DNA from 3 places in the Alteromonas infernus genome. Region 3 is predicted to be linked to each of the others. Evidence: predicted binding sites of a transcription regulator. Region 3 holds the regulator's gene; each other region holds the start of a gene.
What was found. The regulator LexA, encoded in region 3, represses DNA repair genes until DNA is damaged. The targets are predictions, from matches to a motif close to TACTGTATNNNNATACAGTA.
Positions count from the first base shown of each region.

Region 1: ACX5J7_RS02015 (YebG family protein) is a predicted target of LexA. The motif match lies at 9,036-9,055, and genes of this name have one in related genera.
Region 2: recN (DNA repair protein RecN) is a predicted target of LexA. The motif match lies at 5,507-5,526, and genes of this name have one in related genera.

Region 1 covers NZ_CACSIG010000008.1:25,579-36,610, reverse strand. The annotation lists gene ACX5J7_RS02050 (cation diffusion facilitator family transporter) at 1-907, shown strand, start outside; gene ACX5J7_RS02045 (sulfite exporter TauE/SafE family protein) at 954-1,706, opposite strand; gene ACX5J7_RS02040 (methyl-accepting chemotaxis protein) at 2,002-3,084, shown strand; gene ACX5J7_RS02035 (sensor histidine kinase) at 3,164-4,669, shown strand; gene ACX5J7_RS02030 (methyl-accepting chemotaxis protein) at 4,825-6,408, shown strand; gene ACX5J7_RS02025 (ABC transporter permease) at 6,432-7,742, opposite strand; gene ACX5J7_RS02020 (ABC transporter ATP-binding protein) at 7,742-8,506, opposite strand; gene ACX5J7_RS02015 (YebG family protein) at 8,703-8,990, opposite strand; gene ACX5J7_RS02010 (GAF domain-containing sensor histidine kinase) at 9,246-10,472, shown strand; gene rpsF (30S ribosomal protein S6) at 10,614-11,015, shown strand; gene rpsR (30S ribosomal protein S18) at 11,027-11,032, shown strand, end outside.
Region 2 covers NZ_CACSIG010000084.1:32,055-43,086, forward strand. The annotation lists gene ACX5J7_RS19115 (hypothetical protein) at 1-224, opposite strand, end outside; gene ACX5J7_RS19120 (DUF445 domain-containing protein) at 1,124-2,410, shown strand; partial or broken gene tmpT (thiopurine S-methyltransferase) at 2,539-3,191, opposite strand; gene ACX5J7_RS19130 (outer membrane protein assembly factor BamE) at 3,301-3,657, opposite strand; gene recN (DNA repair protein RecN) at 3,781-5,466, opposite strand; partial or broken gene dps (DNA starvation/stationary phase protection protein Dps) at 5,775-6,281, opposite strand; gene nadK (NAD(+) kinase) at 6,537-7,412, opposite strand; gene ACX5J7_RS19150 (iron-containing alcohol dehydrogenase) at 7,749-8,909, shown strand; gene ACX5J7_RS19155 (3-hydroxybutyrate dehydrogenase) at 9,030-9,797, opposite strand; gene ACX5J7_RS19160 (extracellular catalytic domain type 2 short-chain-length polyhydroxyalkanoate depolymerase) at 9,790-10,851, opposite strand; partial or broken gene ACX5J7_RS19165 (E22 family MetX-like putative esterase) at 10,848-11,032, opposite strand, start outside.
Region 3 covers NZ_CACSIG010000008.1:288,325-299,356, reverse strand. The annotation lists gene plsB (glycerol-3-phosphate 1-O-acyltransferase PlsB) at 1-1,466, opposite strand, end outside; gene ACX5J7_RS03240 (sensor domain-containing diguanylate cyclase) at 1,728-4,010, shown strand; gene lexA (transcriptional repressor LexA) at 4,138-4,764, shown strand; gene coxB (cytochrome c oxidase subunit II) at 5,348-6,511, shown strand; gene ctaD (cytochrome c oxidase subunit I) at 6,521-8,134, shown strand; gene ACX5J7_RS03220 (cytochrome c oxidase assembly protein) at 8,275-8,862, shown strand; gene ACX5J7_RS03215 (cytochrome c oxidase subunit 3) at 8,886-9,779, shown strand; gene ACX5J7_RS03210 (DUF2909 domain-containing protein) at 9,797-10,006, opposite strand; gene ACX5J7_RS03205 (SURF1 family protein) at 10,052-10,756, shown strand; gene ACX5J7_RS03200 (redox-active disulfide-containing membrane protein) at 10,749-11,032, shown strand, end outside.

The DNA of each region.
Region 1 (11,032 bases), 260 kb from region 3:
GAACGCTGACTCTACGCGTATAGGCTGGGCTTTTTGGCTTAACTTTACTTTCACCATTATTGAATTTATTGGCGGGTGGTTAACTAATAGCGTAGCTATTATGGCCGATGCGGTGCATGACTTAGGTGATACCTTATCTATAGGCTTAGCGTGGTATTTAAGTAAACTAGGTAAGAAGGCATCCACTGAAAAGTACACTTACGGTTTCAAACGCTTGAGCCTAATGGGGGCCATGATAAATGGTGTCATTTTGGTCGTTGGTGCTGTGTGGATACTTTCTGAAGCTATTCCTCGACTAGCTAACCCAGAAATGCCTGTTACTGAGGGTATGATGGGCTTAGCCGTACTCGGTATTTTGGTAAATGGCCTTGCTGCCTACAAGCTTCACGGCGGGCATTCAATGAATGAAAAGGTGCTTAACTGGCATCTCATCGAAGATGCCATGGGATGGGTAGCTGTTCTTATCGTTGCTATTGTACTTCATTTTGTAAATTGGCCCATCCTCGACCCTATTTTATCTATCGGATTTACCCTCTTCATACTGATTAACGTCATCAGGTATGTGGTGCAAACTATGTCGCTATTTCTTCAGGGAGTGCCTGATTTGGCGACACGTAATGCCATAAGTAAGCAGCTATTATCAATTAAACACGTTGAAGAAATACATCACGTGCACTTTTGGTCTTTAGATGGCGAGCAACACGTTCTCACTGCTCATGTGGTAATTAATTGCTTAATAGACAATGAAAAGTTGCGAGCTTTAAAGCAGGAAGTTAATGAGCGGCTGACCCCGTTTGGTTTATCTCATACCACGATTGAGTTTGAGCTGCCCGGTGAGCCGTGTAGAGATGATAAAGACCATTTACACGCCCATTCACACAGCCACGCCCATGAAGAAATAAACTAACAATTATGTGTGGAAGTGGTGGCTTCTATAAATAGCCTAGTAAGGTTTAAATTTTAACGTTTTGCACGATAAGCGTTACGCCGCTCATTGCCAACATGGTTAGGGCTAAAAGCCTTACAGTTGCCGCGGGAACTCTCACCGCCAACAGCCGACCTATTCGAGTAAAAACAAGGATTACGGGAACTGCGCATAAAGCAGAAATAACCACTTCGCTAGATGGGAGGGTGCCTAGTGGCACTATAGCAAGTCGAATAAGAGAAGTGACGCTAAATACTGCCAATAGCGTAAATCTAATTTCGTTTATAGACCATGCTTGCCGGTAACACTGAAAAACAACAGGTGGTCCAAACGTAGAAAAAAGCCCGCCGAGTAGGCCGCCTAGCGCACCTGCTATAGAAAAACCATAAGCTCGCTCAGACGGCGTTGCCTGCTTTCTTTTTACTAAAAGAAGGCCGCAGCAACTTAAAATAGCTACGCCTAGCAATAGGTTTAGCCATGTAGTCATGCCAGCAGAAAGGTACTCAAGTAATGCATATCCTAGTGCCATAAACGGAATGCCGCTCACAAGTAATAGGGTGAAAGCACGCTTGTTTATATGGTCTATATTTCGGGCAACCAAGCTAACGGAATTGAACAGACTAAGGAAGCATACTACGAAGGTGGTAGCAGTAAGCGGTAAAATATTAAACAAGGTAAAGCTAGACACCACCATAAGTCCAAAGCCAAACCCGCTTAATGTTTGAAGAAGCGTTGCAAGACCTAAAAGCGCGAACATGGGAAGCAGTGTTTCTAAAAGCATTCTGTGTAATTCCTAATGTGAGTGCGATTTATGCCAAAAATGCGCTAAGAGTCTGGTTTTTCAGGCTAGTGCCAAAACGTCGTTGAATTGATTAAGGTGCCTAGTGAAAAGCGCAGATAGAAGCTTATACTGCCTAAAAACTAGTGTATTTAAGTTTTACCTAATTAATACTCTAGTTTTTTGTTTTTTCTCCGATACTTATAATACAACGCTACTTCAGACTAATGGTTAAGAGGTATTAACATCTGTTAGTCTGGTAAAAATAATTCTATAAAAAATCTACCGGTAACTACACATGTTTGTATCTCGCAGTAAATACGAAGAAAAAGACGCTGAAGTTCGTCAACTAGAAGTGAAACTTGAAGAGGCTCTAAAGAGAGTTGAGCTGCTTGAGACTGAAAACAGCGATTTACATTCTGCTATTGAAACGGCGACTAATCAGCAAGTGTCGGTAACTGAATCGGTGGTAGTGAAGTGCTTAATCGATGCACTGGGCCAGCTAGAAGGGGTTCGAGAAACGGTTCTGCATTCCTACGAACGCATCAACGCTGAGAGCCAGTCCATCGTTAATATCAATGAACTATTCAGTGAGTCAGCGTCGACATTAAATAAAATTGTTTCTGATATGAGTGGCCTAAATGTACAGATGGGGAGCATGAGCGAGCGTATTTCCGGCCTTTCCACTACTGCTGATAACATCAACAAGTTTGTTACCACAATTACGAGTATTTCTGATCAAACCAACTTGCTGGCTCTTAATGCCGCCATAGAGGCTGCCCGCGCAGGTGACGCTGGGCGAGGGTTTAGTGTTGTTGCCGATGAGGTTCGCGCACTAGCAACGGAAACGAACAAATCCGCCACGGAAGTTTCTGAGCTTGTAAACGGAATTATTCAATCTACGTCCAAGGCTGTTTCTGGTGTGAATGAGCTGCGGGGCAATAACGAGCAGTTAGAAACTGGTATTAACCAGCTTAACGGTAGCTATGAAAGCATGGTTCAACATTGCGATAGTATGAAATCTACAATCAGTGAAGGAGCTATGGCTACCTTTATCCAAACGGTAAAACTAGACCATGTTGTATGGAAATCAGACGTTTACGCAGTGATGTGCGGTTATAGCAGTAAAACAGCAGCGGAATTTAGTGACCACGTAAACTGTCGGCTAGGCAAGTGGTACAGTGGCAATGCAAGTACAGCGATCGGTCAAACAGCCGCATTCAGAGAAATCGATATTCCCCACGCGAAGGTGCACAGTAGCGGTATTGCGGCAGTGCAAGCTAAGCAAAATGGGAACAATGCTGAAGCTGATGCTAAGCTCATAGAAATGGAACAAGCAAGCGAACGGGTTATGACATTGCTTGACCGACTGATAAATTAACGCCCGTTAAGTATTATCGGGCCCTGTAAATTTAAGCGGCGTCACACAATGTGTGACGCGTGAATCTTGAGGCTGCTTAGTGAGTGAGATACCAAGTTCAACAGAACACGAACGTATTTTAGCGCTTGAAGCCCGCGTGAACTCTTTAGAGCGCCAGTTAAAGCGCCAAAAGATTGCGCGTAAAAATGCCGAATCCTTTCTAGAAACATATTCTCAAGACGCTTACCTTGCAAATCAAGCGCTCAGAAAAGCATTGAACGACTCTAAGCAGCGTGAGCGCGAACTGCTTTACTTAAACCGCACCGCTTCTCAGCTAACCCAAGCAAAATCTGGCGTAAGTTATATTTTTTCAGCGCTTGAATCGGCGGTTGAGTTTAGCGGCGCTTATTGTGGTAAAGCTTTCACCGTTAAGGACGGCAAATTATCGATAGGCGATGATGATCGAGTTCTTGCTAATGGCCAAGGTTGGATAACCTCTCATGACCTTGCAAAGTTAATTTTAGATGAGACGCCGTTAGATTTACGAGAAAGCTATTCCCACTGGTGCGTAAGCGCAGTCATACGGCCTGATACGCACAAAGAGGCACGGTTACTTCACTTTATGCATGAAATGTCACAGGGTGAATATACGTGGCTGGTGCTACTTACTAACGATGATAACCTTGAAGAAGAAACACTCTACGTTTTAGATACCACTAAACACTATCTCAATATTACCTCTCGATACCAAAATAAGAAAAGCGAGTTAGATAATCGTCAGCTTGAACTAAGCAACGTCAAAAAAGATCGTGACTTCTTGGAAGAACGATTAGTTAGTGCAGATAAAATGGCAATGTTAGGGCAACTTGCCGCAGGTATTGCTCACGAGATTAACAACCCTATTGGCTATGTACGAAGTAATACGATGGTTGCGAAAGACATCTTTAACGATTACCAACGTGCGCTTGAAGAAATTGGCAACTTGTGTACCCGGGCAGGTGGTGAGATAGAAGAACAATTTACAGCGCTTGAAAAGCGTTTTTCGCTTAAAGACAGCGCAATAGAAATAGCACAAATGTTCGATGAATCCCATGAAGGGATAGAACGCATCATAGAAATTGTTAAAGCCTTACGCAGCTTTTCTTACCCTGGTTCTGGTAAACATACCCAGATAAGCGCTATTGAAGCGATGAACACGGTTATTAAACTTACTAACAACTTACATCGTTATCGCAATAATGTGGTTTTCGAAGTGCCAAGAGAAGACGTTTTCTTTAACGGTAACTCAGGGCAGATTCAGCAAGTTCTCATGAATTTCTTAACTAACGCCATATATGCTACACCACAAGGCAAAGGCATAACGTTGAAGGTAGAAAGGGATGAGCAGAACGTCATTCTTGTTATAGATGACGAAGGCGAGGGGATGTCTAAAGAAACGCTGAGCAAAATTTTTACGCCTTTTTTTACCACTAAACCGCCGGGGGAGGGCACTGGCTTAGGCATGTCTATCTCAATGACAATTGTTGAACAGCACAACGGAAAAATTAATATTGCCAGTGAAGAAGGGAAGGGAACAAAAGTATCGGTGATACTTCCTGTAGCCTAAAGTATAAATTACTTTTCTAACGCTCTGATAAATTATAAAATTTCTCTAATTTTTCCCGTTTCACTAGACAGCAGATGTTTATGTTCTAGTCTAAGGGGAGAGCGATGATTCCCGCTTTGACGGACGAACGCTTTGCATAACGGAGAAAGCACTGCATGAGAAACAACCAGCCGGTTACTCAAAAAGAATACAAGTTTCCTACTCACCATCGACTTATTTCCTCTACCGACAAGCGCGGAGTTATACAGCATTGTAACGACGAGTTTGTTGAAGTAAGTGGGTTCAGTAGAGATGAACTAATCGGCAAAAATCACAATATAATAAGACATCCAGATATGCCATCGCCAGTGTTTAAGGAAATGTGGCGTACATTAGAGTCTGGCCAAAGCTGGTTAGGCTTGGTTAAAAATAGAAGAAAAAATGGCGACCATTACTGGGTTTCTGCTTTCGTAACGCCTGTTTACGAAGGAGCGACGATAGTGGGCTATGAGTCTGTTAGGGTTCCTGCTTCGAATGCAGAGACCAGGCGAGCATCGGGCATTTACGCGAGGTTGCAACAAGGAAAGTCTGCGGTATCTGCCACATCGCGTTTTACGCAAATGCTTATGCATATGGCGCCCTCGTTGTTAATAAGTGCGCTTTTAGTTGTCGCGCTTGGATTAACTCATGGCTTAGCTGCTGCGGGCATTGCGTTTGTCGGTACGTTAGTTTTAGTCACTGTTCAACAAGCGAAAGGTAAAAAAGACTGGAATGCGCTGCTTTCTTTGAGCCCTAAAAGTTACGCAAACGATACCGTGGCCCAAACCTACTATGACGACGCCACGCATATTGCGCAAGCCAAGCTTGCGCTTGCCTGCGAACTGGCACGCAATAGAACGGCATTAACGAGAATTAAAGATGCATCAGCAAGTCTAGAAAATATCGCTAATACCACCCACCAACAAGCAGAAAGCACAAGCGCAGCGGTGGTTCAGCAAAACCAAGCAACACAGCAAATTGCATCGGCAGTTACACAAATGAGTCAAGCCATTCAAGAAGTGGCAGAGCGGGTGGAAAGTAATGCTATAAGTGCTCGGTCTGCGGCGGAAAACGTGGCAACGGGGAATGAAAAAGCCGAGCAGGCAATGCAGGCAATTGTTGCGCTGCGTGAAGCCGTAGAGTCAATTTCAACAACGGTAACTGAGCTTGCTCAGTCCACCAGTGATATTGGCGAAGCAGCCAATATCATCTCTACAATTGCAGAACAAACCAATTTACTAGCGCTGAATGCTGCTATTGAAGCCGCAAGAGCCGGTGAGCAAGGCAGAGGCTTTGCTGTAGTTGCCGATGAAGTCAGAACGCTAGCCTCAAAAACCCGGGAATCTACAGACAAAATTCACAATATTATTAATGAATTAGCAGAACGCTCTGAGCGAGCCGTACGTGTCTCGAATGAAGGGTTAACATCGGCTGAACACGGCAGCGCTATTGTTGAAGAGACCCGTGGGGCGCTATTTGAGATAAACAGCGCGGTGAAAGGGATAGCTGATGCTACGGTTGAAATGTCGTCGGCGGTTGAAGAGCAAAGCACGGTAGCAGAACATATCAATCAGCAGCTAGTTGAAGTTGCCGATGGCGCCTCGGAAACACAGCGTTCGTCAGAGGCCTCATTGGCGGCGAGTCACGACTTGCGTGCTACTGTAAATCAAGTTCACGAGCTAATTCTTCGTTTTAGTACAAACGAGAAAGAGGGAGAGTAACTTCTCCCTTTCTAATGTCGTGACTAATTACTGTTAAGCCCAGCGTGCAGGCCCCGCTTGTAAGCTGCGATGGCTGGGAACAACGACACCAAGTAGGTACAGCCTAATATGAGCAATACTATGATGACACTGCTTTGACTAAATAGTGGGCTTGATAAAAATAACCCGTACGTACTGCTTAGCCAAGGTTTGAACATGCTCATTAATACGGCAACCAGTGCGATGCTTAATGCTGCGCTAACAATAGTGAGTAGCATTGCTTCTAGCTGGATCAGTAACAGTAGAGTAAACGGGCCAGCGCCAATTGTACGCAATACGGCAATCTCCTGATAGCGCTCTCGCATTGTTGCTAACAGCATGGTTGCCAGGCCAATAAGGGCGCAAATCACTATTAAACCTGACAAACCTAATAGCAAGGCCTCTACATTTCCCATTATCTGCCACAATTCAGCCAGTGCCATACCAGGTAAAATTGCCATTAGTGGCTCTTTTTTACTCTGATTAATTTGATATTGCAGTTGTAATGCGGCTGCGCGGTTTTTCAGTCCTAGCATGACGACAGACACAGATTCAGGTGTAAATGCGTCACTATCATAATTGTCTTGAGTAGGCTCTTTATGTTCATGTTCATGTTCATTTGTGCTGTGACCGTTAAGAAAAGCCGTTTTTTTACGTAACCGTGATGTATGCGCAGACTTAGGGCCTGAATGGGCTTTCTCTAACCCTTGTAATGTGACATACACCGCTTTATCTACTGGCGTTCCCGTTTTCTCGAGGATACCTGAAATAATAAAAGGGTGATCGTCATGGTTATTAAAAGAGACACTTCCAAGGCCGTGAGAAACAATTATCTTATCGCCAACCGTGTAGCCTAGTGAATCCGCAACATCAGCGCCTACAACGGTAGATAAAGGCTGCTCAAATACACGCCCTTCTGTCAGGGCTAAAGCTTGCTTGTCACCGTATTTAAAGTGTTCAAAAAAGCGGTTTGTCGTTCCTATAACTCTGAACCCTCGGTGAGTGTCACCTAATGAGAGGGGAATTAGCCAAGAAACCTGTTTATTCGATTTTAGCGACGCCACACTTTTGTAATCAATACCTTTAGTAGGCGTACCGATATTGAACACTGAAGACAGCAATAAATTCAACTGGCCGCTTGGGGCGCCAACAATTAGGTCAACGCCAGAAACGGTGCGTGTAAAGCTTGTTTTTACTTGGCTGCGAACAATATCTACACACAGCAGTAAGCTAATGCTAATGGTTATGCTTAAAAGGGTGAGTAACGCGGTTGTTTTTCTGCGTTTCAAGCTTTCGATGGCAATAGTGCTTAGCATTACAGGCTCTCCTGCTTAGGTTTGCTTGTATGCTTTACTGCGTGCGGTGGTTGTGTCGTTGATGGGAGGCTTAGTTCAGAAATACGACAATGGCGGTCAAAATAGCGTTCCATCGCGTTATCATGACTTACAAATATCATGGTGCTGTCACTAGCGACCTCTTTCAGTAATGCCATAAAACTGTCACGGGCATCTGCATCAAGCGCTGATGTTGGCTCGTCCACAATTAATAGTTGAGGACTATTGATAAGCGCACGGGCTATTGCCACACGCTGCTGCTGTCCAATACTTAGTGCATCAGCTTTGGCATGTAAAACATGGGAAGGTAGCTGTAACCTATCAAGTAACTCACAGGTATTAGCCAGAACCTTTTGGCTACTATTGCCTTTACCTGAGAAATACGCGGCTGCGCTAATGTTTTGTGCAACCGAGAGGTAGGGGATGAGATTGAACTGCTGAAATACCACACCAATATTACGTGCTCTAAACTTGTCTCTTTGTCGATTAGATAAAGACGAGAACGGCTGTCCTAGCAAGGCAATGCTGCCTGCCGTTGGAGTAAGGGTGCCACAAAGTAAATTCAGTAACGTACTTTTTCCGCTACCAGACGGGCCGGAAAGAAACATATGCTCACCGCGTGATACTTGCCATTTTTCAATATTGAGTATCGGAGTGCTTTCTTTCGAATACGCAAAGTTTACATGACTAACTTCAATGGCGCTTTTACACTGAGTAAGAGCGCTCTTATTATTTATTATATTCACGCTAAGCCCAACCTAGGTCTTTGTTGTTATATATTGCAAAAGCAAACGATGCGCTCACTTGTACTAAAAGCAAGTTACCGCTTTGAAGTAATGCTATCAAATCACAATTGTATCAAATAGCATTTGGGTAAAGCGGCGCTTGCTCTTGTTATTTGCTCATTATAACGACGTGTTAGGCAAGTTAGCTTAAGGAATGTTAGCCATTAGCTTGAAGCTTTACCACTTCGGCGCTCTCATCTTCTAACACGCTTTCTGCCGTTGCGCCTTTAAAGATTTTGCTAATTTTATCTTTGTTCTTCGACAGCATAATAGTGAGCTCTTCCACAGTGCTATCGTCTAATTTGATACCTTTAGCCTGAATGTAATCAGCTAAGTTGTCTGCTGCATCGAGCATTTTGTCGTACTGATCAGCCTCTTTTTTATCGGTAGTTACCAATTTCTCTACCCCTTTGTGCGTAACAACATATTGTGTGGTAATGGCCATGGTAGGTCCCCCATTAGTTAAAGACATAAAAACTGTACAGCATTTAACTGTATAAATAAACAGTATTAAGGGGAATGTTTAGGTTAAATTTAGTCCGAAGGTAGCGTATTATACTTTAGTCTAGGCTGTGTGAACTTGTCACATTTACACGTTACGCTTCAGAATGCTTATGTAAGCTGAGGAAATTAAGTATATAGGGGCGGGCTTGAATCTTGACCGTATTCCATAAAAAGGACTTCTTTAAAGGTAATGGCAATGAACGAAGCAATTCAGCGCGATATTCAAGCTATAAACGCAATTGAAGCAATACCGCATATTATGGAAATCTTAGCCAGTACGCTTCGTTTACGGTTTATCTGTGTAGCCAGAGTAACTGAAGAGGCGTGGACTATGTGCTCAGTATTAGACAATGCTGAGTTTGGGCTGTCGCCTGGCGATGAATTAGAAATAGAAACCACATTTTGTCGAACGGTTCGGGCAAACAGAAAAGAAATTGTCATCAATCATGCGTCTGCAGATAATGAATATCGTGAAAACCCTATTCCTATTATGTACGGGTTTGAAAGCTATTTCTCCTATCCTCTTTACGATGCGAAAGGTGAATTCTTTGGCACATTATGTGGGCTAGACCCTGAGCCCCGTGAGCTGCGAACCGAGGCGGTTCACGGCCAAGTCAGTGCTTTTGCGAAACTGATATCCAATCAAATATTGTTGAACGATCATATTGAGCAAACGCTTACGCAGCTTAGTGACGCAAAAAATATGGCTCGTCTGCAAGAGCAGTATATCGCCATTCTAGGCCACGATATCCGCACGCCTCTGTCTTCTATTCAAATTGGTATAAGCTTTCTAGATGACGTAATCAAAGACAGTGAGGTTGCAAGTACGGTACAAGTACCGGTTTTTAAAGCGGTATCTCGCATGAAAAATAGCGTGCAGAGAATTTCGCGCTTGATAGAAGATACGATGGATTTTACGCACACCAGAGTAGGGCAGGGCTTACCGGTCAAATTAGCAGTATCTAATAACCTTAGTCAGCAGATAAATTATACCGTAGAAGAGTTAGCCACCGCTTTCCCCAAAAGCTCAATACGTATTCATGTTGATATTACGCGACCGTTAATTTGTGATGACAAACGGATTTGCCAATTACTATCTAACCTTTTAAAAAACGCGTTAATTCATGGCGATTTGTCATACCCTGTTTACGTGAAGGTCCTAACCAATAGCAACGACTTCATTCTTAGTGTACAAAACAGCGGAACGCCCATTTCTGATGATTCTAAGGCTCGTTTATTTCAACCGTTTTGGCGTAAAGAAAGCAATAGGCAGAATGAAGGTTTAGGATTAGGTTTATTTATAGCGTCAGAGATAGCAAAAGCCCACAAGGGTACGTTGGGGGTTAATTCTGACTACAATGGTACGGAATTCACGCTGCGTTTCCCCTTGCAAACCGTTTCTTCAAATATTTTCGAAAGCTAAGCCTGAAAACGCACTGGTTGATTAACACTTGTGCAATTGCGCCAGTGCACGTATAATGCGCGCCCTTACAGCCAACCTAACTCGTTCCTTGTCTCCATACAGTCGGCTGTACTGTCGAGGCTACAACCGTAAGGAGCTATAATGCGTCATTACGAAATCGTATTTATGGTTCACCCTGATCAGAGTGAACAAGTACCTGGTATGATCGAGCGTTATACTACAATTCTTAAGCAAGACGGTGGTCAAGTTCATCGTTTAGAAGATTGGGGCCGTCGTCAACTGGCTTACCCAATTGAAAAGCTGCACAAAGCCCACTACGTACTAATCAATGCTGAAGCGACTGCAGAAGCTGTTGACGAACTGGAAAATGCTTTCCGTTTCAACGACGTGATCCTACGTAACATGGTAATGCGCACTAAGACTGCTGTGACTGAGCCTTCTCCAATGATGAAAGAAGAGCCTCGTCGTGAGCGTCGTGACGATTCTGCACCTCGCCAAGAACGCGCAGAAAAGAAAACTGAAACCACTGAAGACAACGCTTAAGGAGATCACCCATGGCT
Region 2 (11,032 bases), on a different contig from region 3:
ACAATGCTGACTTCGTCAGCACCTGCATTGTTACTTATCTCAACATTGCCGTTTACTGAAGAAATATCGCCGGCGTGCTTTCCTTCTGCAATGTCAATATTACCTAGAATTGAGCTAAAGTCGCTGCCTTCTAGAGCATGAGCATTGCCAACGTGTATAACGCAACCACTAAGTAGTGAGGCAGAAACAAGCATAACGGTGCCAGCAATAATAGACTTTTTCATATTTTTATATCCTTGATTGAGATTTCATAGGCTGTGTACGCCTACTTTACCCCTTGCAGTATCACTAACCATGCCAAATTGTAAAATTCATTTAAATCAGTATGTTATGTTTATATCACGCAAGGCTTTAAACGAGTGTGTCGCACAATACACAAGTTTATAGCTTTATCTCCCAACGAGTAGTGAATTTGACCACTACTTCCGAGCCACACTAAAGTACTGAAAGGGACAGACACTTATATGCACACACCTCAAGCGAATATAGAAGTACAGGTGTGGACAGACACTTATGTGTGCAGGTGGCAAGCAAATATAGAAGTACAGATGAGGACAGACACTTATGAGTACAGGGGGCAAGCAAGTATAGAAGTTCAGTTGTGGACAGACACTTATGTGTATACGTGACAAGCAAATATAGAAGTACAGTTGTGGACAGACACTTATGCATACACGCGTCAAGCAAGTATAAAAGTACAGGTGTGGACAGACACTTATGCCAGTACGTGGTAAACGAGTATGGATGAAGTTTTTACTTTATTAAGTGTGTGTCCACTTTGTACACCATGTAGGTACTAGGAAAAGAAAGTGTGTGTCCGTTTTAAAATTTTCTTTTTTAAACTCCGTCCGCCAGAATGAAAAATGTTGGCCCCCTCGCATTGGATTAATAGGCCCATTGTTTGCATTGCGAGAGAAGTGCACGGGGAAATAAGTTTCTGAAATTACGTGACGAAGTCATTAAGGCTACAGAGAAAGGCGTGAAGTAAACCGATTGCTTGGTTTTTTCTCAGCGTGGCTAATTTAAGTATTTACCTTTGATACTAAAGAGCCAATTTGTAATAGAAAATGATACAAAGGTAACGGTCGGCGATAAAAACCGAGTAATGTAGATGGAGCAGTGAATGACGGATAAATACCTACAATTGAATAGAGCGAAAAGGCTTGCATTGGCTTGCTTAGTGTTTGCCGCAAGTGTATTTATTCTCACAATACTAATGACCAAATTCTACCCGAGCTTGATAGGTGCTTGGTGGCTCGGTTTGATAAAGATGGCGAGTGAAGCCGCCTTGGTTGGGGGGCTTGCTGACTGGTTCGCAGTTACGGCCTTATTTAAACCTATACCCGCAAAATATCCTATTCCTCATACAAATATTGTAGCCAGTAATAAGTCGGTCATTGCTAACAATTTATCCCTTTTCGTTAAAGAGAAGTTCTTTCACCCTGAAGCCATTGAAACCCTTATTCGCAATAGTGACCCTGCTAAAGGTGCCGGGAGGTGGCTATCGGTAGATAAGAACGCCACACGGCTAAGTCGGTTTTTATGCGATGCCTTTGCTGGTGTTTTACGAGTGTTAGATGATAAACCGGTTAAAACATTTATTGCTAAAACGGCAGAAAAGGGTATTAACCAACTCGATCTCAGACAATTAATGGCCACATCATTAGGGGCAGTAACAAAAGAGCGTCAGCACCAAGTGGTGTTAGACAAGGTGCTAGGGAAATTAGCAAATTTATTGGCTGAGCCTGATACGCAAGTCTATATCGCAGATACGTTAGTTGTATGGTTAAAAACAGAATACAGCAGAATCGAAAAGCTATTGCCATCCGGTTGGTTAAGTGAACAAGGGGCCTTGATAGCGGTTAAGGCGGTTTCGAGTATTTTAGAAGATATTTACCAAGACGAACATCACCCCATTCGCCACGCTTTCGATGAACAGGTTCATGAATTTTTGTACGAATTGCAGCATAGCCCGTTGATGGAACAAAAGGTAAATGGCTATAAAGATAAGATTGTTAACGATCCGGCCTTAAAAGATTATGTTCACCAGTCGTGGGCAAAATTTCATAATTGGCTTGTAACTTCTTTAGAGGAGCAAAACGGTAAAGCTGAGACGAAAGTGTCTGCCTTATTGAAAGATTTAGGTACAACGTTAACGCAAGATAGTGATCTTGCCAAAGCGTTTAATAAGCACATTGGTGAGGCCGCGAAGTATATGGCACCCGAATTGGCGGAGTTTTTAACACGTCATATTCGCGACACTATTAACAGTTGGGGTGAGCGTGAAATGGCGCAGCAGGTGGAGCTCAATATCGGCAGAGACCTACAGAAAGTACGCATTAATGGCACGATTGTCGGTGGGTTAATAGGCGCAATATTGTTTGGTGTTGAAATGCTAGTAGAGCTATAGGGCGCCTTAGCATGCAGATTTATGCGAAACTAGCCCATTTGTACCTGCTATGGTTGAGTGCAGCACCAAAGCAATTTAGGTAAAAACTAAATTGCTACAAACACGAACTAAGAACGCCTTTTATAGCGCTATTTAGCGACGAGTTCGAAGACAAGGTTTTCTGCGTCTACTTTGCCTTTTAAACCGCCCTCTAAACTGAGCGCTCTAAGCGATTGAGTACGTAACTATCAGCGTAAAGCGACGCTACTGTGTGTTCATTTACACTAAATGGCGGCCCAGCGAGCTCATCCTGATCGTACTCAAAAGAAATAATAAGTTGAGGCGCTTTGTGAGTAATTTCCATTAAATGCGAAGCGTATTGCGCACGCAGCTGACTGGGCAGTGCGACTAATGCAGCTCGGTCGTAAACGCCTGAAACGTTGCCTACATCCTTTGCTGAAAGCTTGAAAATGTCACCAACAAACACAGCCAAGCCGTCTTTAGCGTAAACCTTTCCATGTTCGGTTTCAGTCACAGTAGGTATAGCGCCTAGCTCTTCAAACAGCTGCGTGATTGCAACTTCGCTAAGTTCTGCACCGACGACTTCTACTCCTTGAGAGAGTAACCAAGCAATATCGCGAGTTTTACCGCATAAGGGAACAAATATGCGTATAGGGTGAGACGATTGCTCGCCACCGCTAAGCAGCACGTGAGCATGTTTTACCAAAAGCGCATTGCCTTCTGGTTCATGAAATCCAATCTCATTTTTTTGCCATTTACTGTGCCAAAAACTATGTTCCATGCAAAACTCACTTATGTTAAACCGCTGACTACCCTACAAAATAAATGTCACTATTAGAGTAAGTAGAAACAGAAAAGGTAGCGGGAGAGCGCTACCTTCTTCACGTTACTTAGTTATCAAGTGGGGTATTGAAATCTTCGGAGAGCTCAAAGTCACCTTCAACTGTGGTGACTTTATTATCTACGAAATTTATCACCATTTGTTTTTGAAAATCTTCGCCGCGCTTTTTCATGCCGCGCTTCATATCGTAAACGTAGTACCAAGTATCATCGTCGAATGAGTCTTGAACGACAGGATTACCTAATACATAAATGACTTGCTCTTTTGTCATGCCAACCCGAAGCTTTTCAACGTCTCTTTGGTCGAGAAAGTTGCCTTGAGGAACGTCGATTCTATAAATCCAGTTCGAGCAAGCGGTTGATGTTAGTGTGATGCCGAGAATTACTAATAGGTGTTGCAACTTCATTCGTTAATTTGTCCAGTATTGCCTTTGTTAGTGCCAGCGAACGTCGCTAAGCGAAATTCGAGACTGTTTTATTGCAAGCGCGAAGGCATGCTACATTGACAACTATGACCAATCAACTGCATTTTAGTTCGATATAGCGCTTTTAAGCAGCTCTTTTGCATTAGCTAAGGCTGATTTAGTGATTTTATCACCTGCTAATAACCGCGCGAGTTCATCGATTCTATCTTGCTTTGTTAACGCCAGCATCTGGGTTTCCGTACTTTCGCCATCGGTCAATTTCGTTACAAATAGCTGATTGTGAGCTTGAGCTGCCACCTGAGGCAAATGGGTTACGCACATAACTTGTGACTGCTTACCCAACTTGCGTAAAAGCCCACCAACAATAGAGGCGGTAGGGCCGCTAATTCCCGTATCGACTTCGTCAAAAATCATTGTGGGAGTAGCATTATGATCGCTCGCGATAACTTGAATCGCTAACCCTATGCGCGAAAGCTCACCGCCAGAGACGACTTTTTCAAGTTTGTCGGCGTCCTGACCAGGGTTGGTCGAGACTTTAAATTCAACGGTATCTAAACCTGTGCTAACAGGTTTTTTAAATTCGTCGTATTGAATTTGAATATCTACTTTTGCATGAGGCATATTCATTTGACGAATTTGCGCTTCTATATCTTGGCCTAATTTAATGGCTGCTTGTTGTCTGCTTTCAGAAAGGCCTTTAGTTGTCTGTAAGTAATCTTCGCGGGCCGTGGCAACTTCACCTTCGAGAGTGCCTAGCAATGTGTCTTGTTCTGAAAGTGATGTAAACTCTGTGGTTAGCTCTTGATGGTGTTTGTAAAGGGCTTCTGGCATGACACTATGTTTACGCGCTAAATCCATCGCTTTTGCGTAACGCGCCTCTACTTGCTGCAGTCGTAATGGGTCAATCTCTAGGTGGTCGCAATAACTGCGTAGCTCACCTGCCGCTTCCTCTATTTGGATTGAGGCGTCATTTAAAAGTTCAATAATGGGCGTTAAGCTAGCGTCGTGCGTTTCTAACTCACCTAAACGTTCAATGCTGCTTTGAATAACCGAAAGGGCATTACCTTCATCGTTTTCATACAAGTTATAAACACTAGTTTGCGCTTGTTCTAGTAAGCTTTGACCGTTGCTTAATCGTTTGTGTTCTGTTTCTAGCTCTTCAAATTCGCCCTCTTCAATAGCAAACTCGTCTAGTTCACGTACCTGGTAGGTAAGAAGTTGAAGACGGTCTTCACGCTGTTGAGCTTGGTCTTGAAGTGTTTTTAGCGTACGTTGTTTATCTCGCCACTGTGAGTACGCGTCCTTCACATTATCTAAAATATCATCGTGTTGAGCGTAGCTGTCCACTAGCTCTCTTTGATGATCTTCTTTTAACAGCTGCAGGTGGGTATTTTGCCCATGAATGGCGAGCAAGAACTGCCCCAGCCCTTTCAATTGCTGCAACGATGCTGGAACACCATTAATGAATGCTTTCGAACGACCTTCTTTAGAGATGACCCGCCGAATAAAACAGCTGTTTTCATCTTCGTCAGACGTTAATTCCTGCTCGTCAAGAAACGTTTTAGCTGCCACATTACCGTTAAGTGAAAAGTGAGCAATGATTTCAGCTTTGGTGCTGCCTTTACGCACCGCATTGGCGTCTGCTCGCTCGCCTAAGCATAAACTCAGGGCGTCAATAGCAATAGATTTACCTGCTCCGGTTTCACCGGTAATGGCGGTAAGGCCGTTTTCAAGATGAACCGATAACTGCTTAACAACTGCAAAATTTGAAATAGAAAGATGCGCTAACATAACCACACTCGAAAAAGTTGAACATGATGATATATACAGTAACTGATAATATATACAGTATTTGGTGCTGTAAAGGTAAGTCGCAGTAAATTTTATGAATTAGTAACTAAAAGTTTATTATTTTCAATAAAAACAATTGGATATAATTATTCGATAAAATTGGGGTTATGTGTAACGTGAAATGAGAAAAATAGAGGAAAGGTTTTTTATACAGTAAAAAGGAGAGCGTTAGCTCTCCTTTACTATGGCCACCATAAATGGTTGTCAGTCGTATAGCCCTTTAACAAAAGCTATTAACAAAGCGCGAATTACTGCTGTAATTCACCGCTACCTGATTCAATGTGAGCGCGAACAAACCATTGGAACTGCTCAAGATCGGCAAGCTGACCAGTAATCATATCTTCAGACACTGGATCAATCTCACCTAGAAGTTCCAATGCCTTTCTGTGGTCGCCATTTACACCGTCGTATACAGCATCCAGCGCTTTCAGGTGATCTAGTACTAGGCCTTTACCTAATTCATAATCTTGCCAACTGCGTCCCTACATCGCTTTAGGCGTGCCTTTAGGCACTCCGCCTAATGTTGCGATACGCTCGGCTATGGTGTCTGTCATTTCACGCACCGCGTCAACTTGGGGGTCGAGCATTTCATGTACACCGATAAAGTTTGGCCCTACCACGTTCCAGTGAATATGTTTAAGTGTGAGCTGTAAATCTAATAACGCGACCAATCGTTGATCCAATACCTTAATTGTTTTGGCAGCGGCATCGTTATCCATTCCTGGGGCTGTAAATTTGATATTGGTATTACTCATGATATCTCCTATTACTAAATATAAATATCGGCGACGGTTTTAAAATGCGGCAAGGCATTTTTGCTTAACGCCGACAGCTTGTAATTGAGGTTGCAACAGGTATGCCGAATATCTTTGATGAGCTAAGCGACGGATTTAAAAGAAGATTTTGCGGAAGATTAAAAAATCTTTATTTTTCAAGCCTGTAGCGCTTAAGAAAATGCTACAGGCTAGTGTAAGAAATGCAGGAAATCGCTTCGTCAACAGCGTGTTTGTTTAATAAAGCTTACTTCCCCAGCCTAATTTTTTGCGCAGCACGTTGAAATAGCTATAACCTTTTGGATGAACAAGATGAAGCTTATCTGCGCTTTTATTAATGCGAATTTCATCACCCGGTAGTACGGGGAGTACTATATGGCTATCACAGCTCACTTGAAGAGAGTCGCTGTTCACTTTAGACACTTTCATTGATACTTGGCTGTCGGCATCAACAACGATAGGGCGGCTGCTCAATGTATGAGGGAACATGGGCACTAAAGTAAGTGCATCGAGCGTTGGCATTATTATCGGGCCGCCTGCCGAGAGTGAGTAAGCGGTAGAGCCCGTTGGCGTGGCGACGATTAGGCCGTCACTGCGCTGACTAAATACAAACTGCTCATCAATATAAATTTCAAACTCCATCATGTGAGCAACTTTCCCGTGGTGAAGCACCACTTCGTTCACTGCTGAGTTGTTACTTTTTAACTTTTCGTGACGGTAAACTTCAACTTCAAGTAAGAAGCGTTCTTCAACAACGCACTCACCATGGAATATGAGGTCTAACTGCTGCGTAATTTCATCAGGATGTATGTCAGTTAAAAAACCTAAATTACCGCGATTCACGCCCACCACATGAATATCAAAGCGGGCGAGAACGCGAGCGGCGCCAAGCATACTGCCATCGCCACCAACAACAACCGCAAGATCGGCCTCTTTGCCAATGGTGACTAGGTTACAACTTTTTAGATTTTCAGTTTCAAGCTCTTCAGCAATACTTTCTTCTACAAGCAGTTTGCACCCTTTGGCCAGCAAATAGTCGGCAAGACTATTCAAAGTGTCGTGGGTGGCAGCGTGTTGAGGTTTTCCAATTAAAGCAACGGTTTGATAGGGCATGGAATGCTAATGTCCTTTCATTTCCAATCGTTGGACATTAGCACAAGTGTTTTACAAAAGAAAAGTGTAAAGCGATAGCCAATGCGCTCTCGAACATTTTTATCGCATTTAGCCTGTGTAGTGTATTGCCGCTGTTGGTGTAGACGTTTGCTACCAGTTCAAGGTGGGTAACAATAATTTTACATTCCCATTGCTTTGAGCGCAGCGCTAGGTATGCTGGCTTAACGTTTTTGAGAGAAGGGCGTGAGCGCAGGCGCGAGAGCCGCCGTATCCATTTGCCTTATTTATTTTTAAATAAGGCACAGCTTAAATAAAGACTATCAATGCGAGGGAACAATGTCTCATCAAATTATTCTGCCAAGGGTGATGCACATAGGGAAAGGGGCAAGTGAGCGTGTTGCTGATACTGTGAAAGGGCTTAATTGCCGAAATCCGTTACTGGTTACCGACAAGGTAATGGTCGAGTTAGGTTATAGCGCGGCCATCGTGAATATCTTGGAAACCGCTGGGATAACGGTTGATGTGTTTTCAGATACTGTCCCTGAGCCGACGGTAGCGTCAATTTCCAGAGGCGTTGATGCTCTCAATACTCAACCTTACGATTGTATTATCGCATTGGGAGGAGGCAGCCCAATCGATAGCGCGAAGGCTATTGCCATACTCGGGAAGCATGGCGGTCAAATGAAAGACTACAAGTTTCCGCGTGTCGTCGATGAAGCAGGGATACCTATTATTGCTATACCTACTACCGCCGGAACGGGCTCGGAAGTGACTCGTTTCACTATTATTACTGACGAAGTCACTACCGAAAAAATGTTGTGCGTAGGTTTGGGGTTTATGCCTATTGCAGCATTGGTAGATTATACACTAACGCAGAGTTTACCGGCCCGGGTTACCGCTGATACCGGTATTGATGCGCTCACACACGCAATAGAAGCTTTTGTCAGCCGCAAAGCAAACCTCTACAGTGACGCACAGGCACTCTCTGCAATGGCACTAATTGCACCTAACTTGCGCACTGTGTTTGCCGACCCTTCAAATAACGCCGCTAAAGAGTCGATGATGCTCGGAGCAACGCTTGCCGGTATTGCGTTTTCAAATGCATCGGTGGCCTTAGTGCACGGTATGAGTCGCCCTATTGGCGCGGCGTTTCATGTGCCTCATGGGTTGTCTAATGCTATGTTGTTACCCGCGGTTACCGCATTTTCTATTCCCAGTGCCCCAGTACGTTATGCTCAATGCGCTCGTGCGATGGGGATAGCTACGCAAGGTGATTCAGATGATATGGCAAATCAAAAACTGATCAACGAGCTAAAGATGCTTAACGCAGACTTACAGGTGCCTACGCCCGCTGACTTTGGCATCGATAAAGAAGCCTTTTTTGCCTTAGCCTCAACCATGGCTGAACAGGCGTTGGCGTCCGGCTCACCTAACAATAACCCGAGAGTTCCTACGATTGAGGAAATGGTTGCCATTTACGTATCGCTTTGGGAGTAGTGGACTGTTCAATACGCTATGACAATAAAAGGCCTGAGCCCGTTACAGTATCGAAATCAGGCTTTGGTTGCCCCTTAGGGATTAGCTCAGCTTAATAGGGCAGCTCACTTTGCTGCCTTTTTATCTCGCGGTCCAACCTCCATCTAGCACCACAGTTTGCCCGGTGATATTACGCGCGCTAGGCGACATCAAAAAACTTGCGGTATCAGCAAGCTCTTCAACACTCACAAATTGCTTTTTAGGCATGGGCTCTAACATGATTTTTGTTATCACCTCTTCTTCGGTCAAATTATTCTCTTTCGCCTGTGCGGCAACTTGCTGCTCGACAAGCGGTGTTTTTACATAGGCCGGGCAAAGGGTATTGATAGTGATATCACAGTCACCGGTTTCAAGGGCAATGGTTTTTGAAAAGCCCAACAGCCCGTGTTTGGCTGCCACGTAGGCAGACTTGTAAGGCGAGGCCACCAAAGAATGGATTGAGCCAACGTTAATAATGCGGCCATAATTTTGCTCGCGCATTGCCGGTAAAAATGCTTGAGTCAGAAGGGCGGGGCCTACCAGCATGATATTAATCAACTGCTGCCATTTATCCGCTGGAAAATCTTCAATGCGAGAAACGTGCTGAATTCCCGCGTTATTAATCAGTACATCTACAGTGTGTTTGCCCAGTACTTCTGGCAAAGCTGCGACTTGTTGTGCGTCACACACATCAACGGCCACCGCACTGGCCGAACCCTCTAAATGCGCAAGTTTAATTACTGCTTCTTTCGCGGCCTGTTCATTGATGTCAGCGATGATCACATGGTGACCCTGTTTCATCATCGCTTCCGCAATCCCCAAACCAATACCGCTTGCACCGCCTGTAATAAATACTGTGCGTCTATTCATTCGTACCTCCTGGAGTCTCAACAGTTGGCGTGTCGCTATTGAGTGAAAACAGCATTGCTTTTACTGCGCGAACTTGCGCGCCATCTCTATTCGCGTAATCGCTTGAAGCGTAGCCCCACCAGTCCCAACAGCCCTGTGGATTTAGTGGCATAAACAAAGACTTTTTAGTTTGTGGGTAAAGCACCACAATGTTGTTATCGTCTGCCCACGCGTTAAGGCCAGTTTGCATGGTGTAAGCATCGCCCACGGCATCTGCATATTGATTACAGCCGTGAAAGCTAATGTGAGCTCTACAGGTTTCGCCTTTAGCACAGCTTTCAGGCACGTAAACAAAGCCTTCACTCGCCAACGTCTTAGCATCGCTTCTGGCTATTTCCTGCTGATTTATCGAATGTAGCACCCCTGATAGTGTTTCATCTGGCGCAGAGACACCTTCAACGAGATGCGAAAGCATGGCACCCGCTGCATCATAGTCACAATTTCCAATAAACGGGCTCTCAGACTTCATACAGTTCACGCCTTTGTCTTTTGTTGGAAAAAGGTGCGCCATGGGCTTGTCATTGATGTAGGTAATATTTTGAGTGTCTGTCCACTGTTTGTATTGTTCAAACAGTAAGTCGCTGACTTGTGCAATGACTCTGGTGTCTTGCGTACCGTGAAAAAGCCAGACTTTTGCGCCTTTCATATTATTAAGCGAGGCGATTTTACCTTCTGCTTCGTATTGCTTTGCTTTTTTATTCAGCGCGTTAAGGCTGATTTCGCCCTCTACTTTATTTACGCACTGTGCAAGGGCTGTGGTAATGTCGCCTTGCGCACAGTAATAAGGGCCGCCAGCAATAACGCCCACACCTTTTACCCAGTCGCTGTGCGCCAACTGAAATTGGGTTGCCATATAGCCACCTGAAGAAAGCCCCGAGACGGTCACATGTTTTAGGTCGAGAGAGAGGTTGGGCAGGTTGTCTTGCGCCCCGGCAAGGGTACTTAACGTTAGTGAGCCTGCAGACAGCAAAGATACAGACAGAGCTAGACGTAAAGAATAATTAAGTTTTTTCATTGCATTGCTGCCTTATCATTTTCTAAAAATTGTTGAATTGCGTGGACCTGGGCTGAAATATTGGCCACCCCTTCTAAGTGTCCTAATTTACCGTCTAAGGTTGTTAAACTGCTGTTGTTACCCAAAGAGGTTAAGCCATGGTGTGCACTTTGCGATAAATAAGGCATAAGAAGCAAATCAG
Region 3 (11,032 bases):
CAGTTAGGCACATGGCTTTCAAGGAACTGGTTCAGCGCAATGGGCTCACCAAAGTTCACATATCCGTGGCCGTAATTTTTAAGTTTACGAATAGCAGAGAAGACTTGAAGGTTTGACTCTTTTTTCTTCTTAGACCCTTTAAGTTCGTTAAGGTAGCTTTTCACTTCCATCACGTTTTCATAGCCAATATAAACAGGCACGATGCTCACAGGGCGATTCACCCCTTTCAACATGGCTTGAATGGTCATGGCTAACATGCCGGTTTTCGGCGGAATAAGACGACCTGTGCGGCTACGACCGCCTTCAGGGTAGTATTTCACCGAGTAGCCTTTGTTGAAAAGTAGCTCTAAATACTCTCTGAAAACAGCAGTATACAGCTTGTTGCCTGCAAAGCTGCGACGCAGGAAAAACGCACCGCCACGGCGGAACATTTTACCTACGGGCCAAAAGTTAAGATTAATACCAGCTGCGATATGGGGCGATACCATGCCTTCGTGATAAATCACGTAAGTGAGCAGTAGGTAATCCATATGGCTGCGGTGACACGGCACATAAATAATTTCATGTCCGTTTGCAGCAAGTTCGCGAATTCGTTCGGCGTGCCCTACGCTTATGCCGTTATAGATTTTGTTCCAGATACGCGTAAGCAGCCTGTCGCCAAACCGGATAAGGCCCTCGCGATAGTCTGCAGCAATCTCGGTAATGTATGACTGGGCGCGCGCTTTTGCTTTGTCGTGAGATACTTTTTTGCTTCTGGATTCCTCGGCAATGGCGCGGCGTACGGCATCAGACCCCAATACGCTATTATTGAGCTCTTGACGCTCTAATAGCGTAGGGCCCGTCATACTTTGGCGCTTTCTCTGAAAATGCGTACTGGCAACCCGAACGAGCTTATGAGCGATACTCTGATCGCTACCGTGTTGGTTAGACATGGCGCGCGCCGAAACGGCCTTAGAGTAATTGATAAAGTTGTCACGGCCTAAAAACAGCACGATGAATAACTTGCGCAACCAGCTGGGTGCAGCCTTATCAGCAATAAGGTCGCTCAGTCCCGGGTTACCGCGTCCTGGTGCTCTGCCCCATGTCACATAAACCGGCACAACTTGTAAATCGAGATTCTCATGGTCTCTGTGCAGGTGGAAAAGGTCTGTAAAGACTTCTTCAATTCCCGTGTCTTTTGCCGACGAGCGGAAAAGCGGTTGTGTTTTTCGCAAAAACAACGTCGATGAATACTCTCTCCCTGCCAGCGTTAAGGTCTTAGTTGGGCTGGGTAAGTCTAGAGCTTGGGTCGACATTCTCAATGCAAGTTGGTCTGTCACTGAGTTGGTGGGAAGTAGATAAACGATAGGTTTGTTTTTATCTATTCCTAATTCGGTTTCAACGTTAACTGGAATACTATGGGCTTTAACCAGTAACTTTACAGGATAATGAAATACCGACAAAAGGGCTTTTCGCATCCACGACATGAACTATGTAATCCTATGAAATAAAAACAAGGGGAGTGTAACACAATCGCGTCACAATCTCGCGATAAGCCAATATCATTGCTTTACTTGCTGTAATGACTTCATGTGATTGAACAAGTTCAAAGATAAGCGAGGATTCCCTCAATCTCCTTATTATAAAGCGTGCTTTTTATACTTCATTAGAAAACCAGCGGAATTTAATAGCGATAAGGTTTTTTTATTACTATTTTTATATTAAGTGATGCTAATGAGATAAGAGTAGTGGATGACGAAACGCGCTTAAAAACGATTGATGACTTTATGCTTAACAGCGAAGTACCACTAGACTTAGACGATTTAATGCTTGTCTTAGCCGGTGCATTCCGGGTACCTATTGCGTTAATCGGTGTAGTGGGCGAGTTCGAAGAGACGTTTAAAGCGCGTTTCGGCACTCAGCTTAGCAAAGTGAGTAGAGAGCACTCCTTCAGTAGTTTTGTCGTTGATGAGCATAATCAAGTAGTGATAGCTGACGCGCAAAATGATCCTCGCGTTAGCGATAACCCACTTGTCACGGGTGAGCCCAATATTTGCTTTTACGCTGGGACGCCAATAGAAATAAATAAACAAGTTATTGGTGCAGTGTGTTTAATTGATACGGTGCATCGAGAGTTTGATGACAAGCACCTAGAGGTACTTAATAAAATTGGAGCGCTCGTTAGCCAACATATATCACTTTCTAAAGAACATGAAGCGCTTAAGCGAGAGCATGGACTAATTGAAAAATCGCCCATTGTATTGGCCACGTGGCGCTACGATACGTCTTTAAGGTTGGTGTACATTTCTAAAAACAGTGAACGTGTACTGGGAGTATCTTCTCAAGATTTATTGAGCGGCGATGTCGAGCTGAGCGACGTTATCACTCAAGAAGCCGACAACGACTTCACCTTTGCTATGCAAGCACACATGGAGGGTGTAGAAACTCACTCCTGTCGCCTTCAAATTACTACGCCTACACGAACAATTTGGGTGAGCATGATATCTACCGCTAATTTTCGCGAAGATGGTATTGTGTACTCTGTACAGGCATTTTTGTTTGATACCAGCGACCAAAAGTACGTAGAGGATAAGCTAAATAAAACTAACCAGCGCATGCGTTTACTTTTGGAAGCGTCTGAATTGGGCACTTGGGACTGGAATTTAGCTGCCGACGTCAATCAAGTTAACAAACGCTGGTGTGATATCGTTGGCCTCGAATATGAGTATTACGATACAAGTGCGCGCTTTTTCCGGCAGCTCATACACCCTGCTGACTATGTTCAGGTAGAAAAACAGCTTAATGATCACCTTGTTGGTAAAAGCAAAGCATTTAATACCAGCTTTCGTATGAAGCACACTGACGGGACTTGGGTGTGGGTAGAAAGCTACGGCAAAACTGTAGAAAGCGACGCACAGGGAAAGCCTATACGCATCGCAGGCATCCATCGAGATATAACGCAGCGAATGGAAAGTGAGCTTCACGAGAAAAAGAAAACCCAGCTTCTACAATTTATTAATAAGACCCGCGCTTTTTATCTTCAAAATAATGATTTAACGATGGCATGCCAGCATGTTTTGCCTGAACTTATAGATATTTCTGATAGTCAGTTTGCGTTTATTGGGCAAATGAAAGGCAAAGAAGCATCTGCAAAGCTCTTCATTCACGCTATATCAGAAGTAGTGTGGGACAGCAGTAGCTTTTCTCAATATACAGAATATAAAAAGCGGAACTTGTATTTTGACAATTTCGACAACCTGTTTGGCACCACAATATTGACGGGCAAGATTACGATTAGTAACGTTTCTGGTGGTCATCCTAATGCAAAGGGGGTTCCGAAAGGACACCCCCGCATTAGCCGATTTCTGGGGCTGCCTATTAAGGTGAAAGACCGCGTAGTCGGTATGATCGGGTTGGCTAATAAATTTGACGTCTACACCGAAGAAGATGCGGAGTTTTTACAGCCCCTATTAGACGCGCTAGCGGGTCTTTTTTATGCAGTAGAGTTAGAAGAAGCGCGCGCTGTTGCAGAAGAAAAGTTGCGTCATCTAGCGATGACTGACTCTCTGACGGGGTTGTTCAATCGGCGTGCATTTTTAGATGAATGCATCAAATTATCAGATTACCACGGCAGTGGATGTGTTGCTATCGTCGATATCGATCACTTTAAAAAAGTAAACGATACCTATGGACATGATGCAGGCGATCAAGCCCTCATAACTGTTGCCAGAAAAATCGCTAAACACAATCAGCCACCGAATGTCGTCGCGCGACTTGGCGGAGAAGAGTTTGCGCTTGTCGTTTTAGGCAAAGAAAAAAGCGAAATTAGCGCGCAATTAGAGGCGTTACGTGTCGCGGTTGAAGAGACGATAGTCAACTACAAAAGCGACACAATAAACCTATCGATAAGTATAGGCGCTACCTTTATAGAAGATACCTATGGTGCCGATTTTAGCGCACTCTTATCAATTGCAGATAAGTCGTTGTATGAAGCTAAAGAGCAAGGTCGAAATCAGGTTGTTTGGGGATAAATGTAAAAGGCGCTTGTTCTCTATGCTGTGGAATAAAACGAAGGTATCGGAAAAGACGCGCTAAGTGCTTGTTATTTGGTTTTAGGTGTATATACTTACAGGAACTGTATGAACAGACAGGTCTTTTATGCGCCCACTCACAGCTCGACAAACTGAAGTTTTAGAACTTATTAAAACAACCATGCAAGAAACGGGAATGCCGCCTACGCGTGCTGAAATTGCCCGTCAGCTTGGTTTCCGTTCTGCCAACGCCGCGGAAGAACACTTGAAAGCCTTGGCGCGTAAAGGCGTGATTGAAATTTTGCCGGGTACGTCGCGAGGTATAAAGCTCAATATTCCTCTGGACAATGAAGCTGAAGAGGAAGAAGGCCTGCCTTTAATTGGGCGTGTAGCTGCTGGAGAGCCTATTTTAGCTCAAGAGCACGTTGAGTCTCATTACAAGGTAGACCCTGCCCTATTCCAACCTCAAGCAGACTTTTTACTTCGTGTAAACGGTATGAGTATGAAAGACATCGGCATTTTAGACGGTGATCTGCTAGCTGTGCATCGCACGACTGATGTACATAATGGACAAGTGGTGGTAGCTCGAGTTGATGAAGATGTTACTGTGAAGCGTCTAGAAAAACGCGGTCGCGAGGTATTACTTCATGCTGAAAATGAAGAGTTTTCACCGATAAAAGTTGACCTTGCAAATGAGCCCTTCGCAATCGAAGGTATTGCAGTAGGCGTTATACGAAACGCTGATTGGATGTAAGGTTTTAGCTTCTTTGATCAAAAGCGGTGCATTAGCCGCTTTTTTTGTGCCTTTTACTCCCCGTTTTTGTTCTGCTTTAGGCAAATTAGGTTTGAATATCCTATTCCTACTAGAAATCCTTGAATCCACTATTGTGCGGTAGATTTCTCTTTATTTCGTCCATGAATACCTCCCGCGACAGCTATTACAAAATATAAGCACTGTTTAAAACTGTCGTTCAAGGTGGATTAACTTGTCTATTTAATAGCAAGTTAAAGTAACATCGACGTTGTCTCCACGTTCAAAATGGGCGTTTGATTTACTGCGCGTTTGCACATTCTAAAGCTTACTTCCTGCACACCTCATCTTATGCTGACTTTTAATCAAATGATTAAATATTAACCACTTCGTTAAATTTTTAATAGAAAAGACTAGACGGCACGACATTATTGCGCAATTCTTATACAGAGATTAACAAAATAATAACAATGACTCTAAATTTGTTTTACAAGTTGAGGTTATGGGTCAATCGTTCGCAATTCATTTGGTAGGGTTAGCGCAAAACAAGATAGCGCCTTTAGCCGTACCATTCCGGAGGTGCTGAGTGAAACAACTAACGACCGTATTGGCAAGGTGGTGCGCAAGCCTACCATTTTTGCTTTTCTCTTCATTGATTTTCGCGCAAGAAGCAAGTGAAGAAATCTCTTCACTTAATTTACGACGCGGTGCTACCGACATTAGTGGTCAGGTTTACGACCTTCATATGTTGATGTTCTTCATTTGTGTTGGCATTGCGGTGGTCGTGTTTGGCGTGATGTTCGCGTCTATGTATCTACATAGAAAGTCTCGTGGCGCTAAGCCCGCTAACTTTCATGAAAATGTAAAAGTAGAAATCGCGTGGACCGTTATCCCTTTCCTTATTCTCGTTTTTATGGCGGTACCGGCTGCAAATACGCTAATCGCGATGGAAGATACCACTGAACCCGATATGACAGTGTTGGTCACAGGGTCGCAATGGAAGTGGCATTATAAATATATGGACAGTGACGTGGAGTTCTACTCGCTGCTTGCCACACAAAGAGAGCAGATTGAAAACAAGTTTCAGAAAACCGATAACTACTTACTTGAGGTTGACCGTCCACTAGTGATACCTACGGGCAAAAAAATACGATTCCTTATTACCTCTGACGACGTTATTCATTCGTGGTGGGTTCCAGATTTTGCCGTTAAGAAAGATGCCAACCCTGGATTTATTAACGAGTCATGGGCCAATGTAAATGAGCCCGGCATTTATCGCGGACAGTGTGCTGAATTGTGCGGAAAAGATCACGGTTATATGCCCGTTGTGGTTATTGCCAAAGAGCCCGCTGAGTTTGATAAGTGGATGAGTGAACAAGAGGCAATGGTTCGTCAGGCAAAAGAAGAAGAGCAGCGTCTCCTTTCTATGAATATGTCGATGGACGAGTTAATGCAAGAAGGTGAGCGTGTTTATAACGCGACTTGCGCAGCATGTCATATGCCCAATGGTGAAGGTCTCCCTGGCGTGTTTCCAGCACTCAAAGGCAGCAAAATGGTCAAAGAAGATCAGCAAGGCCATATCGACATTGTGCTTCACGGTAAGTCAGGCACGGCCATGCAAGCCTTTGGCAAAATGTTAAGTCTTAAAGAAATAGCAGCTGTTGTTACCTACGAGCGAAATGCGTGGGGTAACAACACAGGTGACATGGTTCAGGCTAAAGATGTCAACGCTGTTGCGAACGGAAACTAGGAGCAGATCATGAGCAAAGCAACTGAAGTTATTTCGCCAGATACCTCTGCGCAACACGATGATCATGAGCATCACGACCATATTCCAAAGGGGGTTACCCGTTGGTTGTTTACCACTAACCACAAGGACATAGGCACACTCTATCTATGGTTCGCCTTTATCATGTTCTTAGTGGGCGGTGCGATGGCAATGGTTATCCGGGCTGAACTGTTTCAGCCTGGCTTACAAATTGTTGAACCAAATTTCTTTAACCAAATGACCACAGTGCATGGGCTTATCATGGTTTTTGGCGCGGTAATGCCTGCTTTTACCGGGCTTGCTAACTGGTTAATCCCCATGATGATAGGTGCGCCAGATATGGCATTGCCTCGCATGAATAACTGGAGTTTCTGGATCCTACCCGGCGCGTTTCTCATACTGTTAAGCTCGCTGTTCATGGAAGGCGGTGGTCCGGCATTTGGCTGGACGTTCTATGCGCCACTTTCCACAACATATAGCGGCGATTCCACAGCGCTGTTTGTGTTTTCGGTTCACATAATGGGTATTTCATCCATTATGGGTGCGATTAACGTCATTGTGACGATTTTCAATATGCGTGCCCCTGGCATGACCTGGATGAAAATGCCGCTATTTGTGTGGACATGGCTAATCACTGCATTCCTTCTTATTGCCGTTATGCCAGTGCTAGCAGGCGCGGTAACCATGGTATTGACCGATAAATTCTTTGGAACAAGCTTCTTTGATGCAGCAGGTGGCGGTGACCCCGTCATGTTCCAGCACATTTTTTGGTTCTTCGGTCACCCTGAAGTGTACATAATGATATTGCCGGCCTTTGGTATTATCTCGCAAATTGTTCCTACTTTTTCCCGTAAAAAGCTATTTGGTTATGCTTCTATGGTTTATGCAACCGCGTCCATTGCGCTGTTGTCATTTGTTGTTTGGGCTCACCACATGTTTACCACGGGCATGCCGGTTTATATGGAAATGTTTTTCATGTTTGCCACCATGCTTATTTCGGTGCCAACTGGCGTAAAAGTGTTTAACTGGGTGGCCACTATGTGGCGTGGCTCGCTAAGTTTTGAAATGCCGATGATGTTTGCGATTGCCTTTATCGTGCTTTTCACCATAGGCGGGTTATCGGGACTTATGCTTGCGATAACGCCAGTTGACTTCCAATACCACGATACCTACTTCGTAGTGGCTCACTTTCACTATGTACTTGTGACAGGGGCCGTCTTTTCCATCATGGCAGCCGTTTACTATTGGCTACCTAAATGGACCGGCAAAATGTACGACACTACGTTGGCAAAATGGCATTTCTGGTGTTCCCTCGTGTCGGTGAATGTTTTGTTTTTTCCTATGCACTTTGTAGGTTTGGCGGGCATGCCACGTCGTATTCCAGATTATGCTTTACAGTTCGCCGATTTTAACAAGTGGATAAGCTTGGGCGGCTTCGCATTTGGTTTATCTCAACTTATCTTCCTCGCATTGCTTATTAAGGCTTGCAAAAAGCAGGGAGAAGGCGTGTCAGCGCAGGTATGGGACGGCGCTGAAGGTCTTGAGTGGGAAATTCCATCACCTGCTCCTTACCACACGTTCGAAACCCCACCTGTTGTTAAATAAGCGCTTAGGTTGGGCGTGTTATATGTGAAACATGGCCTGTGTGAGTAAGGAAATTCACACACTACAGACGGTAGGGATGTTGGGGCGCTTATCATAGCGTTTAACAGTCCTTACCTTTGAATTTACTCGGAGGTAGCGTGATGTCACAACAAAGTGCAAACAACAAAATGGTGATCAAGCTTATCGCCATTGTTATCGGCATGTTTGGCTTCGGCTTCGCACTTGTTCCTCTTTACGATGTGTTTTGTGATGTAACGGGAATTAACGGCAAAACTGAAGGGACTGCAGCAGTTTATCAATCGGTTGAAATTGATACGTCCAGAACAGTGACCGTCGAGTTTATTACCCGCACAAATACCGGCATGCCGTGGGAGTTTCGCGCCGAGACGAAGCGTGTGAAAGTTCACCCCGGTGAGCTCAACACGGTGTCGTTTTACGTTCGAAACCCAGCCTCTAGCAATATTGTGGCTCAAGCCATTCCTTCTGTATCACCAGGCATGGCAGCACTTTATTTAAATAAGACGGAATGCTTCTGTTTTAACCAGCAGCCTTTGTCCGCAGGTAGCGAAGCCTACATGCCTATGCAGTTTTATGTAGACCCTCAGTTACCTGAAGATATTACCTTTTTTACTTTGCAGTACACACTCTATGACGTCACAGCGCGAGCAAGTGACCTAACGACAACACCGAATCCCTTTATGGCTTCGACACCGTCGACCGGTGAATAGGCACAAGGGATAAGGAGAAAAAAATGCAACCCGAAATTCAAAAAGATGAATACCAAAAATACTATGTACCCGCGCAAAGCCCTTGGCCCATTGTTGGTGCTATCGCATTATTTCTTATCGCCGTGGGGGCAGGAAACTATGTTGTAGAGGCCACAAAAGGGGAAACTGGCTACGGAGGCCATATCCTTCTTGCGGGTGTCGCAGTGTTATTAGTGATGCTTATCGGCTGGTTTAAAAACCAAATTGACGAGTCGATGGCGGGGCTGTACAGCGATCAGTTAGGGCGCTCGTATCGACAGGGAATGAGCTGGTTTATATTCTCAGAAGTCATGTTTTTTGCTGCGTTTTTTGGCGCCCTTTACTACGCGAGATTTATCGCTGTTCCCTGGTTGGGAGGCGCATCAAATAATGCCATGACCAACGAGGTACTGTGGCCCACATTTGAAGCTATGTGGCCGCTGGTAAGTACGCCGGGCGGAGTGACAACACAAGAGATGAGCGCCGCCGGTCTACCGACTATTAATACCGTAATTCTACTCATTTCCTCTATAACTTTGCACTTTGCGCATGTGGGGCTAGAGCAGAATAAACGCAAGCAATTAACCCTTATGCTTGGCATTACCATCTTACTTGGGTGTGGGTTCTTATTCTTGCAGGTGGAGGAATATGTCCACGCGTATCGCGACTTGGGTTTAACCCTTCAGTCAGGCATTTATGGCAATACTTTCTTTATGCTTACTGGGTTTCACGGCATGCACGTCACCCTTGGAACTATCATTCTTATCGTGATGTTTTTTAGGGTTTTGAAAGGGCATTTTACGCCAGATAATCACTTCGCGTTTCAAGCCGGAAGCTGGTATTGGCACTTTGTTGATGTGGTGTGGGTCATGCTTTATCTCTTTGTTTACGTGCTATAAAGCAAGAAGCCCCAAACTCAATAAGGCCTTGGGTTTGGGGTAATTAAGCCGGTACCAATAGCGATAAGAATAAGAATGACGATGATGGCTGAAGTCAGTACACGCCGACCAATATATTTACTCATAGGGCCTTTCGACGTGTCGTTTTTCATCATAACGCGCATTGCCATGAACAAGTTCACAATCATGTACAGCACAAGAGCAACAAGGATTATTTTTATTAGCATACTCACCTCTGTTTTTATTTTATTTGTGCACGGGGCGAGATAACTATGTTCTCTCGCACTAGCCGCGTTATTCCTTGGTTACTCACAGGCTTTAGTGTGGCGATAATGTGCGGTTTAGGGTATTGGCAACTTGATCGCATGGTCCAAAAGCAACAACGCTTAGCTAGCATAGCGCAAAAGCAAAGCAATGGAACCTTGAGTTTAGAAGAAGCGCTTTTAAATCAGGATCCCCGAGATATTACGGTATCGTTTAGCGGCGCATTAGACGCCAATCACGTCCTGCTTTTAGATAACCAAATTCACAAGCAACGGGTAGGGTTTGATGTTCTCGCTCCGGTGTATACCAATGCAGGCTGGCTATTGGTTAATTTCGGTTGGGTGCCGGCGCCAGACTTAACCCGAACCTTACCGGATATCCGCTTGGCTAGCGATATGCGGGCATTTACCGGCATTATCAGTGCGCCCGGTGAAAATCCGTTAGTTAAAGAAACGAATATGGCACTTGCGCAAAGCCCGGCACTTGTTCAGTACATCGACTTTGCTGCTTTAAGCCATGCGTTAGAGCGCAACTTTTTACCTTTTATTCTTCAACTTACAACTCCCGACCCCGCATTTATTCGCGAGCATAAGGCGGTTGTAATGTCTCCTGAAAAGCACCTTGGCTATGCGCTGCAATGGTTTGGTTTAGCCATAGCCGCCGCCGCTATTGGCGGCTTTGCAATTAGTAAGAAAGGACGTAGTTATGAGTAATACTGCTTCAAAAAAGACGTTAATTATTATGGTGGCGGTGTTTGTTTTGCCTGTGGTGTTGGCAAAGCTTGCCCTTGATAACGACTGGTTCACCAAAGGCGCGACCAATAAAGGTAATTTGCTAGCGCCTACCATTGATATGAGTGCTCTGCTTAAAGATGCAGAGCCGAAATGGCGATTGCTTTACGTCATGCCCGAAACGTGCGATAGCGTGTGCGAGAACGCCCTATTTAGCATTAACCAAGTGTGGTTAGCACTAGGTAAAGAGTCGGACCG